DNA from 3 places in the Mesorhizobium sp. LNHC232B00 genome. Region 2 is predicted to be linked to each of the others. Evidence: riboswitches for the same ligand, from Rfam matches in the RefSeq annotation. Region 2 holds a riboswitch; each other region holds the start of a gene.
The links. Region 2 has a riboswitch for cobalamin ahead of X743_RS156350 (aromatic ring-hydroxylating dioxygenase subunit alpha). Riboswitches for the same ligand answer to the same signal wherever they lie in the genome.
Positions count from the first base shown of each region.

Region 1 (3,266 bases), on a different contig from region 2:
CAGCTCGTCGGGATTGGCGATCGAGGGAATGTCGACGATGAAGGTGTCGAAGTCGTCATGCTCGTGGTCGAACGCACCGTCATGATGGGACTTGCGGTTCTCGATGTCGTCCTCGACGGCGAGACCGAGGCCGAGCAGCACGGAGGGATCGACCTTGCCATGCGAGGTCGGCACGATCTTCACGGCGCGGGCGGAGTGTTCGTTGATGATGGCGTTGGCGCGGGCTGAGCCTGCGGCGTCCATCAGGTCGCTCTTCGACAGGATGATCAGGTCGGCGCAGGCGATCTGGTCCTCGAACACTTCCTCGACCGGGTCGTCATGGTCGAGGCTCTCATCCTGAGCGCGCTGCGCCTGCAGCGCGTCCATGTCGTTGGCGACGCGGCCTTCGGCCAGCGCCGGGCCATCGACCACGGCGATGACGCCGTCGACCGTGACGCGGCTTTTCACCGTCGGCCACTGGAAGGCCTGGACCAGCGGCTTGGGCAGAGCCAGGCCCGAAGTCTCGATCAGGATGTGGTCGACCTTCGGCGTCAGCGCCAGGATCTGGTCGAGCGCCGGCACGAAATCGTCGGCGACGGTGCAGCAGATGCAGCCATTGGCCAATTCGACGATGTTTTCCTCCGGACAGGTGTCGATGCCGCAGCCCTTCAAAATCTCGCCGTCGATGCCGATGTCGCCGAACTCGTTGACGATGATGGCAATGCGTTTGCCGCCGGCGTTTTCCAGGAGATGGCGGACCAGCGTCGTCTTGCCGGCGCCGAGAAAACCGGTGACGACGGTGCAGGGAACGCGAGAAAGGTTGGCGGACGAATCTGGAGCAGTCATGGTCAGTCCTTCAGCATGTCGAGGGGAGGGATGCGGGCAACGAGGCCACGCTTGAGGCTATCGGGCCGGCCACGCCACGGGATGAGGCCGTCGGTCGAGGTGGCGAAGAGCTTCGCGCCGGCGACAAGGTCGGCGCCGCTGGCCGTGGTCAGGTCGCCGAAGACATAGCTCCAGCAGCCGTCGCGCAGGATCGCGGCGCTCAGCCGGCGCTTGCAATTGCCGAGGCATTCGACGGTGCGGACGCAGATATCTTCGCCCGAGGCGGCGTTGCGCGTATCCTGCGCGAGCAGTTCGCCGGCGCGGGGATGGGCGTCGGAGCCGGTTTCGTCACGGCACGAGGCACAGATGATCACGGTGACGCCGGACAAGGCATCGCTGTCGGCGGACGAGTTGTCCGCTTTGCCAGCCGAAAAACTGCTGTTCTGGTCCAAAAACCGGGCTCCTTGCCCGGAAACCCGCCGGGCGATCGGATTATGTTGTCGCGGACGGCAGGTCTCCTGGCTCGCGGGTCATCGCCTTGGTTAGCCGCCTTCCCGGGAACTCCCAGTGGCTTTCGGCCTTGGCTCGTCGCTTACAGTTGCGGGGACAGCCGCGGATTTGAGATTTTTCATCCCGCACCGCATTCCCTCTTAGCCCCTCTCATTGAAGAGAAGAGACCGTCTGGAGCGGATTTAGGCTGTTGCGGGCAGGACTGTCAACGCGGGCCTACGACATGGCGATGTCGGCAAGTGACGGTCCGAGGTCGCCAGCGGGCGTCACTTCCATGCGCTCAAGCCCGAGCCAGCCCTGCATTTGCTTCAATTCCTCGAAAAGCTGGGCGGCGGTTTCAGGCGGTGCGCCAGCTTCGGCATAGGCCGCGTGGACGCGTAGCACACTCGCCGGCCGATCGGCCTTGAGATCGACGCGCGCTACGATCCTGTCGCCGAGCAGGAAGGGCAGGACGTAGTAGCCGTATTGGCGCTTTTCGGCCGGCGTGTAGATCTCGATGCGGTAGTGAAAATCGAACAGCCGCTCCGAGCGCGAGCGTTCGAAGACCACGGGATCGAACGGGGCCAGCAAGGCACGGGCGTCGATTTTCCTGGGCAGACGCGCATCCTTGTGCAGGTAAGCGGGCTTATCCCAGCCTTCGACGCGCACCGGCAGCAGCTCACCGAGTTCGACCAATTCCTCCAGGCGGCCCTTCATGTCGGCGGGGGACAAGCGGAAATAGTCGCGCAAATCGCCTGATGTCGCCACGCCATGGGCGCGGGCGGAGATGCGCAGCAATTCGCGGTGCGCGTCCTCGGCGGCCGGTACGGGCAGGTCGAGAATCGCCTGCGGCAGCACGCGCTCGGGCAGGTCATAGAAGCGCTCGAATCCGCGGCGGTGCGCCGTGGTGATGCGCCCGGCCCAGAACAGCCATTCGAAGGCATGCTTGGCGTGGCTCCAGCCCCACCAGCCGCCCGAGCCTTTCTGGCCTTCGAGCGCGGAAGCAGCGATCGGGCCGCGCGCGACGACCTCGCGGTAGATCTCTTCTATATAGGCGGCGTGCTCGCGGCCCCATTTGGCCAGCCCCAGATACATCTCTTTGCCTTGCTCGGCGCGCTGCATGCGCCAGCGCATCAGCGGCCAGGTCTCCACCGGCAGGAAGGAGGCCTCGTGCGCCCAGTATTCGAACACCGTGCGCTTGCGGGTGACGGCGGCGTTGTCGAGCAAGGCGAGCGGGTAGGGGCCAAGGCGCGAATAGAGCGGCATGTAATGCGCGCGCACCACCGCGCTGACGGAATCGATCTGCAGCAGGCCGGTGCGGGATAGAACGCGGGCGAAATGACGGCGGTCGGGCGTGCCATTAGGGCGGGGGTCGAGAAAACCCTGAGCGGCGAGCGCGACGCGCCGGGCGGTGGCAAGCGAGATCTTTTCCTTCATTCGGATGCGACTCTTGTAACTCGTTGACCGTCGTTTGATGGGTGATTCCTGCCCATGCTAGCAGGGTTTTGGCGGCATCCATGTCAGGAGAGAAAAGTGGAGTAAAAAGCGAAGGAAATCAAACAGGAGCGTATCGGACCAGTTTCTCCGTATATGCCGTCCAGCACCGCCTTTTGAACAAGGTTTGACTTGCTTCGCTGGAAGTGCTGCGCTAACCCTCGCCGCGTTGCAGCATAGGCCCCTTAAAACGGTTCAGCGGTTAAACTGTCACGCTTCCGCATTAAGGTCCGGTGCTGTAATCAAAATGGATTGGCGCCAACGGAAAGCCGCTGCATGAACGCACTTCTCAGTTCGTACCTGCCCATCGTCCTGTTCATCGGCGTGGCGCTGGTTGTCGGCCTGGCGCTGCTGGCCGCACCGTTCCTGGTGGCGTACCGCAACCCCGATCCCGAAAAGCTTTCCGCCTACGAGTGCGGTTTCAACTCGTTCGACGATGCCCGCATGAAATTCGACATCCGCTTCTACCTGGTGTCGAT
Region 1 is NZ_AYWP01000001.1:31,285-34,550, forward strand. Features, by position in the region: gene cobW (cobalamin biosynthesis protein CobW) at 1-825, opposite strand, end outside; gene X743_RS168330 (DUF1636 family protein) at 828-1,256, opposite strand; cobalamin riboswitch at 1,295-1,501, opposite strand; gene X743_RS168325 (winged helix-turn-helix domain-containing protein) at 1,531-2,730, opposite strand; gene X743_RS168320 (NADH-quinone oxidoreductase subunit A) at 3,064-3,266, shown strand, end outside.
Region 1: another riboswitch for cobalamin. It lies ahead of X743_RS168330 (DUF1636 family protein); the one in region 2 lies ahead of X743_RS156350 (aromatic ring-hydroxylating dioxygenase subunit alpha).

Region 2 (3,266 bases):
TTCGGCAAGGCGCGGACCGATGAAGCGGGCGTACCAGTCGACGAACTGGATGACGCCGCCCTCGTGCAACTCCGAATAGGGGCCGGGCTCATAGGCCGGCGACAGGATGCCGAAGGCGTTCTCCTCGACGATGCGGCGGTCCTGGTCGTTGGTCTCGGTCCACACATGGGTGAGTTCGGCGAGATCGTAGTCGACGCCCTCGACCGCATCCTTGTGGACCAGCCATTTGGTCGTCACGGCGGTTTCCGTGGCGCTGACCGGCAGCACGCGGAAGGTGACGGCATGGTCGATGAGGATATGGTTCCATGTCGTCGGGTAGTGATAGTGCATCAAGGTGCCGATGCGGTCGGCCGAGACGTTGTCGGAGAGGTTCTTCCTCACCGCCCGCTTGCCGTTCATCGTGTAGCTGACGGCATCGCGCAGCAGCGGCGCGCGGGTGGCGCGATACTGTCCGGCCGGATCGATGCGGAACTTGCTCGGCAGGCCGGCCGCCTCGCATTTCGCCCAGTGCGCCAGCATCTCCGGATCGCTGTCGGCGCCCTGCACGCCGGTCACGGTCGGTGCTTCCGGGAACGTCTTGCACAATTCCGGGTGATTGCCCGCGCAATGATAGCACTCGCGGTTGTTTTCCCAGACGAGCTTCCAATTGCCCTTCTCGATGATCGTGCTCTCGAAGGCGATCTTCGCCTCGCCGAGCCGGTGCGGCTTGAGGTAGGGTTCGATCATCGCCCGCATCGGCGCGAAGTCGGCCGGCTCCTTGCCCAGGCAGATGAAGATATAGCCGGCGACGCTTTCGCAGGCGACCGGCTTCAGCCCGAACTGGCTCTTGTCGAAACCCTCGGCCATCTGGCGGGCGAACAGCAGGCGGCCGTCCAACTCATAGGTCCACTGGTGATAGGGGCAGACCAGTTTGGCGGCCATGCCCTTGTCGGTGTTGCAGACGCGGCTGCCGCGGTGGCGGCAGGAATTGTGGAAGGCGTTGATCTTGCCCTGCTGATCGCGCACCAGCACGACCGGATAGTCGCCGATCTGCACGGTGATGAAGCTGCCTGGCTTGGGCAGCTCGCAATCATGGCCGATGAACAGCCAATCGCGATACCAGATCAGCTCCATGTCGAGCTTGAAGTAGTCCGGATCGGTGTAAAAGGGCTGTTCCAGCGAAAAGCCCTGTCTGCGGCTGTTCAAGAGCCTCAGCATGTCGTTGCGAGCATCCATGTCCTGTCCTCATATCCAAGGACTGAACTGGTGGTGATGGAGGAAGGATCGGACGCAGGCCGGCGCCAGCCGGGCATGCATCATCCGCCCCTTGACCGCCCACCGCGATCAGTCGAGTTCTAGCAATCTCGGGCTGGTTTCCGGGCTCTGGAGTCGTCCTTGCGGACCATCGCGACACCTTCCCAGGCTTTCGCCCAGTGGTCTCCCGTTGCGACTTGAACTCCACCACCGTTGCGGGGGCAGCGCCGGATTCTGACCGGCTTCCCAATTCTCCACTCCGTCGTCACGAAGCGGCACCTGAGATGGCGTGATCTAATCACGGCGCGCATCGCGGCGTCGGCATGAAAACGACATCGCATCCATGCGGCGCGACACGCATGCAAGATCGTCCCTACAAGGATCGCGACCGTTGAAACCGGCTCGTCGCCAGCACCCCAACGTTGTTTTTCGATCCTTGGCCGGAGCCAAAAAAAGGTTAACAGTTTCGAAAAGTGACTATTAGCGAAACCTAAAATCGAACCGAACGGTTCGTTTCTGTTGACGGTGCGTGCAGGACGTTGTGAACGCTGGGCCTCCGACACAGTTGGTGATAGCTCCCTTGATCCTTCTAACTGATTGATAAAAAAGCAAAAAAATTGATGTGGAAGCCGGTGGTACAATTTCAAGTGGTGGATTCATGGTCCACGCGGAACAACTTCGTGATTGGAAACGGCCATCTGGCTTTCCCAAATCGGGGCTGTCCGAACGACGCGATTTCATCCCAAGACACGCCGCTAGACGGACGGAAAAATACTGGAGTACCCAAAATGAAAAAGATTGTTCTCACTGCCGCCGCCCTTCTGGCCATTTCCGGCAGCGCCTTCGCTGGTAGCGACCATTATAGTTCGGACCATTACGGCTCGAATGCGACCCCTGCAGCCACTGCCGTCGACAGCTCGTACACCGCTTCGGTCAAGAAGTCGGAACCGGCTGCTCAGACGCCTGTCCAGGGTGCCGACCACAACCTTTTCGGTAACCGCTAACAGGCGACCGCCGGTTGACGGCTGCTTGCCCGCCGTCCTGGCGAACTCAAAAATTCATCAAAATTCAGGAGACTTGAAATGAAGAAGATCATTCTTGCTGCCGCCGCCGTTCTGGCCATTTCCGGCAGCGCTCTCGCCGGCAGCGACAACTATGGCGCCAACCAGCCTGCCGTGACTTCGACCGACAATTCGTACACGGCTTCGACCAAGAAGTCGGAACCGGCTGACCAGAAGCCTGTCGTCGGCGCCGACCACAACCTCTTCGGCAACAACTAAAGCCGACCCGGCAATGGCGGGTTTGCCCGCCATGCCGTGGAATTCGAGACTTCAGGAGACTTGAAATGAAGAAGATCATCCTTGCTGCCGCCGCCGTTCTGGCGATTTCCGGCAGTGCTTTCGCCGGCAGCGACAATTATGGCTCCAATGGCGCCAACCAGCCTGCCGTGACTTCGGCCGATGTGGACGCTTCGCATACCGGTTCGATCCGCGACAGCGGCTCGCCTGTCTACAAGCTGCTCAATTCGTCGGGCAACGTGCAGAAGCCGGCCCCTCAGAGCAACGACCGGGACCACGTCGGCAATCACTAACAGTCGAAGTCGGTTTTAAAAAAGAGCGGCGGGCAAGGCCCGCCGTTTTTTGTCGTTAGGCCGCTTTTAGCTCAAGCCGCCTTTGCTTCCGCCTCGTGCAGCGCGAAGGACCGCCCATCCGCGTCGAAGATATGCAGGTCCTCCGCATTGGCGCTCAGCCGCAATGTCGAGCCGCGCTTGACCTCGACATTGCCCGGCAGCTTTGTCACCAGCGGCAGGTCGGCGCGGCCGATGTCGACATAGACCAGCTGGACCTCGCCGAGCTGTTCGACATAATCCACCGTGCCTTCGAACAGATAGTCCGTGCCGCTGGCGATGATCAGATCCTCTGGCCGCACGCCGAAGCTTACCGCCGCGCCCTTTGCCGAAGCCGGTGTCGCGATCGGCACCGTTGCCTTGCGACCGCCGACATGGCTGACGATTGTCGGGTTTCCGGTCTTGT
Region 2 is NZ_AYWP01000008.1:68,225-71,490, reverse strand. Features, by position in the region: gene X743_RS156350 (aromatic ring-hydroxylating dioxygenase subunit alpha) at 1-1,215, opposite strand, end outside; cobalamin riboswitch at 1,329-1,531, opposite strand; gene X743_RS156355 (DUF680 domain-containing protein) at 2,022-2,237, shown strand; gene X743_RS156360 (DUF680 domain-containing protein) at 2,316-2,513, shown strand; gene X743_RS156365 (DUF680 domain-containing protein) at 2,579-2,824, shown strand; gene ugpC (sn-glycerol-3-phosphate ABC transporter ATP-binding protein UgpC) at 2,896-3,266, opposite strand, start outside.

Region 3 (3,266 bases), on a different contig from region 2:
ACCTGCGTGCCGAAGGCGACTATGTTGTCGATGTCGGCCGACGGGTCGCCAAGCGCTCCGGGCGCGAACAGCCATTCCGCGACAAGACCGGTCTGTTCGGGACCGAGCGGCACCAGCCGCACGGTCCGGACATAGTCGACGTGACCGACGATGAACATCGACGGCAGGCTGGTGGCGTAGGTCTGGCCGGCGGCGCGCTCGGCCGGCGTCAAGCCCGCGAAGACCGGTGCATGGGTCTTGCCGTCGCGCGACCAGGTTTCGGCGCCGACGCGCAAACCACCCGAAAATTCCGGCGCGTCATTGTCGGCGTGGCGCACCCATTCGGGGTCGTCATGCCGGCTCATCAGGCCGCGGCCATAGATCGGCACCAGCCGCGACAGGTCCTTGTGAACGCCGGGGCAGTGCAGGCATTCATTGAAGTTTTCCCAAAAAATCTTCCAGTTGCAGTTCATCACCTTGCGCAGCACATGGCCTGATACAAGCGTTTCCAGCGGCCAATTGCCGAGATCGCCGGAGGCGGGATCGAAGGAGGCCTGCGCCGAGCCCGCCGTGCCCTCCTGCGAATTCGCGTCCTCCTGCAAATTCGCGTCCTCTTGCAAATTGACGAACACGAAGCCGCGCCACACCGAGAGCGCGACGCGATAGAGCGGATGGTCGGCCTTGTCGAAGCCTTCGGGCAGCGATTTCGACGGTACGCGCACGAGGTCGCCGCGCAGCGAATAGGACCAGGCATGATAGGGGCAAGTGATCAGCCGCGCCTTCAGCCGGCCTTCGCTTTCCTGGCACAGCTGCGAGCCGCGATGCCGGCAGGTGTTGTGGAAGGCGCGCAGTTCGCCGGTTTCGTCGCGCAGCACGACGATTTCCTGCGTGCCGACGCGGAAGGTGCGGAAAGCCAGCGGTTGGGCGAGATCGGCTTCCCGGCAGACGAGCAGCCAGCTTCGATACCAGATCGCATCGAGGTCGCGCTGATAGCTCTCGCCGTCCCAATAGGCCGATGACGGCAACGTCGCTTCAGCCCGGGTCAGGCCGTTGTAGCGATCGCGTTCGCTGGCATTGGGCTGCAGGGCTGGAGGCTGCATGGCTGGCTTCCTGTGAAGTGGCCAGCCGACACCCGGCCGGGATGATTGTCAATTGTGGTGCCGAGAACGGCCGATGTCGCCGGCATGGCGCAATCGCGCTGGTTGCCGGCGGAATTTGGTTTGCCGCGTGCCGTGATTTTCCGTATAGTCAAGCTGTCGTCGGTTCCGTTTTGGAGCCAAGAGGGAATGCGGTGCGGGCTCAATTGTCGCCCAATGCCGTGGCTGCCCCCGCAACTGTGTGCGGTAGTCCTCTCCATATGCCACTGAAGATTTTTCTTCGGGAAGGTGGAGAAGGGCGCTGATCCGCGAGCCAGGAGACCTGCCGGCGACAGGAAACTGACTTCGATGCCCTCGGGTGGAGGGTGAAAGGACAAGACATGAATACTGCTTCCGTCTCCCTCGGCGCCTCCGTCTCCTCGCAGTCGCGCTTCATGCAGCTCGCGCTAGCCGCGCTGCTCGGCATCTTCGTCGTCGGCTTTGTCGGCTTCTCGCATATCGATGCGGTCCACAATGCCGCCCACGACTATCGTCATTCGATGGCGTTTCCCTGCCACTGACGAGGATTTGACATCATGAACCTGTTTCGCAACGTCGTGTTCATCGCGGCGATCGCAGGGCTTGTGGCCGGCGTCGTTCTCGCCTGCATGCAGGCCTATGCCACCGTGCCGCTTATCCTCAAGGCCGAAGTCTACGAGCAGGCCGGTGGCGGCCACCATCATGACCAGGCCGCGCCCACTGCCGCGGATACCAATGCCATGAGCACCGCCGCACCGGCGGGGAATGCCATGAGCTCCGCCGCGCCGGCGCCGGCAGAAGCCGCCGCTCCGGCGGAAGACGAAGGCTGGGCGCCGGCCGATGGTCTCGAGCGTTTCGGCTTCAGCGTGCTTGCCAACATCGTCACCGGCATCGGCTTCGCGCTGGTCCTGGTCGCGGTCTCGGAATTCGCGGGCGGCATCGGCAATTGGCGCCAGGGTGTGTTCTGGGGCCTGGCAGGGTTTGCTGTGTTCACGCTGGCGCCTGGCCTCGGCCTGCCGCCGGAACTGCCGGCGATGCCGGCGGCCGAGTTGCTGCCGCGCCAGATTTGGTGGGTCTCGACGGTGGCGGCCACGGCGATCGGTCTTGGGCTGATCGCCTTCCGCAAATCGCTGCCGCTCGCGATCCTTGGCGTGGCTTTGATCGTCGCCCCGCATATGGTCGGCGCGCCGCAGCCAGACAGTTTCGAGACGCCGATTCCCGAGGGCCTGCACCACCAATTCGTGGTGGCGGTGACCGTGACCGATCTGGTGTTCTGGCTGGTGCTCGGCGCGGTCGTCGGCGTGGTGCGCGGCCGCTTCACGGGCGCTGCGAGCAGCCTGCGCGACAGCTTTGCCTGATCGCGGCAAGCTGACTTTCATCATTGGTGGCGCGCGCTCCGGCAAGAGCGCGCACGCCGAGACCCTGGCGACGGCGTTGCCCTCGCCATGGACCTATATCGCCACTGCTGATACCTATGACGACGAGATGCGCGAGCGCATCGCGCTGCACCGCTCGCGGCGCGGCGAGGGCTGGTCGACCATCGATGCGCCGCTGGACCTCGCCGGTGCGATCGAGGCCTTGCCGGACAATCAGCCGGTGCTCGTCGACTGCCTCACCCTGTGGCTGACCAATCACATGCTTGGCGAACGTGATCTCGAGCAGGAATGCCTGCGGCTGGCGGCCGTGCTGTCGCGGCCGCGCGGGCCCTGGTTCGTGGTGTCCAACGAAGTCGGGCAAGGCATCGTGCCGGACAATGCCCTGGCACGTCGGTTCCGCGATGCCGCCGGCCGGCTCAACCAGCAGGTCGCGGCGATTGCCGATACGGTGCTTTTGATGGTGGCCGGGCTGCCGCTCAAGGTGAAGTGAGATGACTGATATAGACGGCAAGGCCAGTGAGAACAGGGATGAAGAGCGCCACCGCGCCAAGATGGCCAAGCGCAAGGCGGTGCAGGACGCCGAGGTTGCGAGCAAGACGGTCGAGAAGGGCCTGCTGATCGTCAACACCGGCCCCGGCAAGGGCAAGACCACGGCTGCGTTCGGCCTGGCGCTGCGGATGCTCGGCTATGGCAAGCGGGTCGGCGTCGTCCAGTTCATCAAGGGCAAATGGCACACCGGTGAGAAAGATGCGTTTGCCGCGTTCGGCGACCGGGTCGTCTGGCACGCGATGGGCGA
Region 3 is NZ_AYWP01000001.1:75,027-78,292, forward strand. Features, by position in the region: gene X743_RS168130 (aromatic ring-hydroxylating dioxygenase subunit alpha) at 1-1,064, opposite strand, end outside; cobalamin riboswitch at 1,223-1,421, shown strand; gene X743_RS168125 (CbtB domain-containing protein) at 1,457-1,636, shown strand; gene X743_RS168120 (CbtA family protein) at 1,652-2,452, shown strand; gene cobU (bifunctional adenosylcobinamide kinase/adenosylcobinamide-phosphate guanylyltransferase) at 2,445-2,960, shown strand; gene cobO (cob(I)yrinic acid a,c-diamide adenosyltransferase) at 2,962-3,266, shown strand, end outside.
Region 3: another riboswitch for cobalamin. It lies ahead of X743_RS168125 (CbtB domain-containing protein); the one in region 2 lies ahead of X743_RS156350 (aromatic ring-hydroxylating dioxygenase subunit alpha).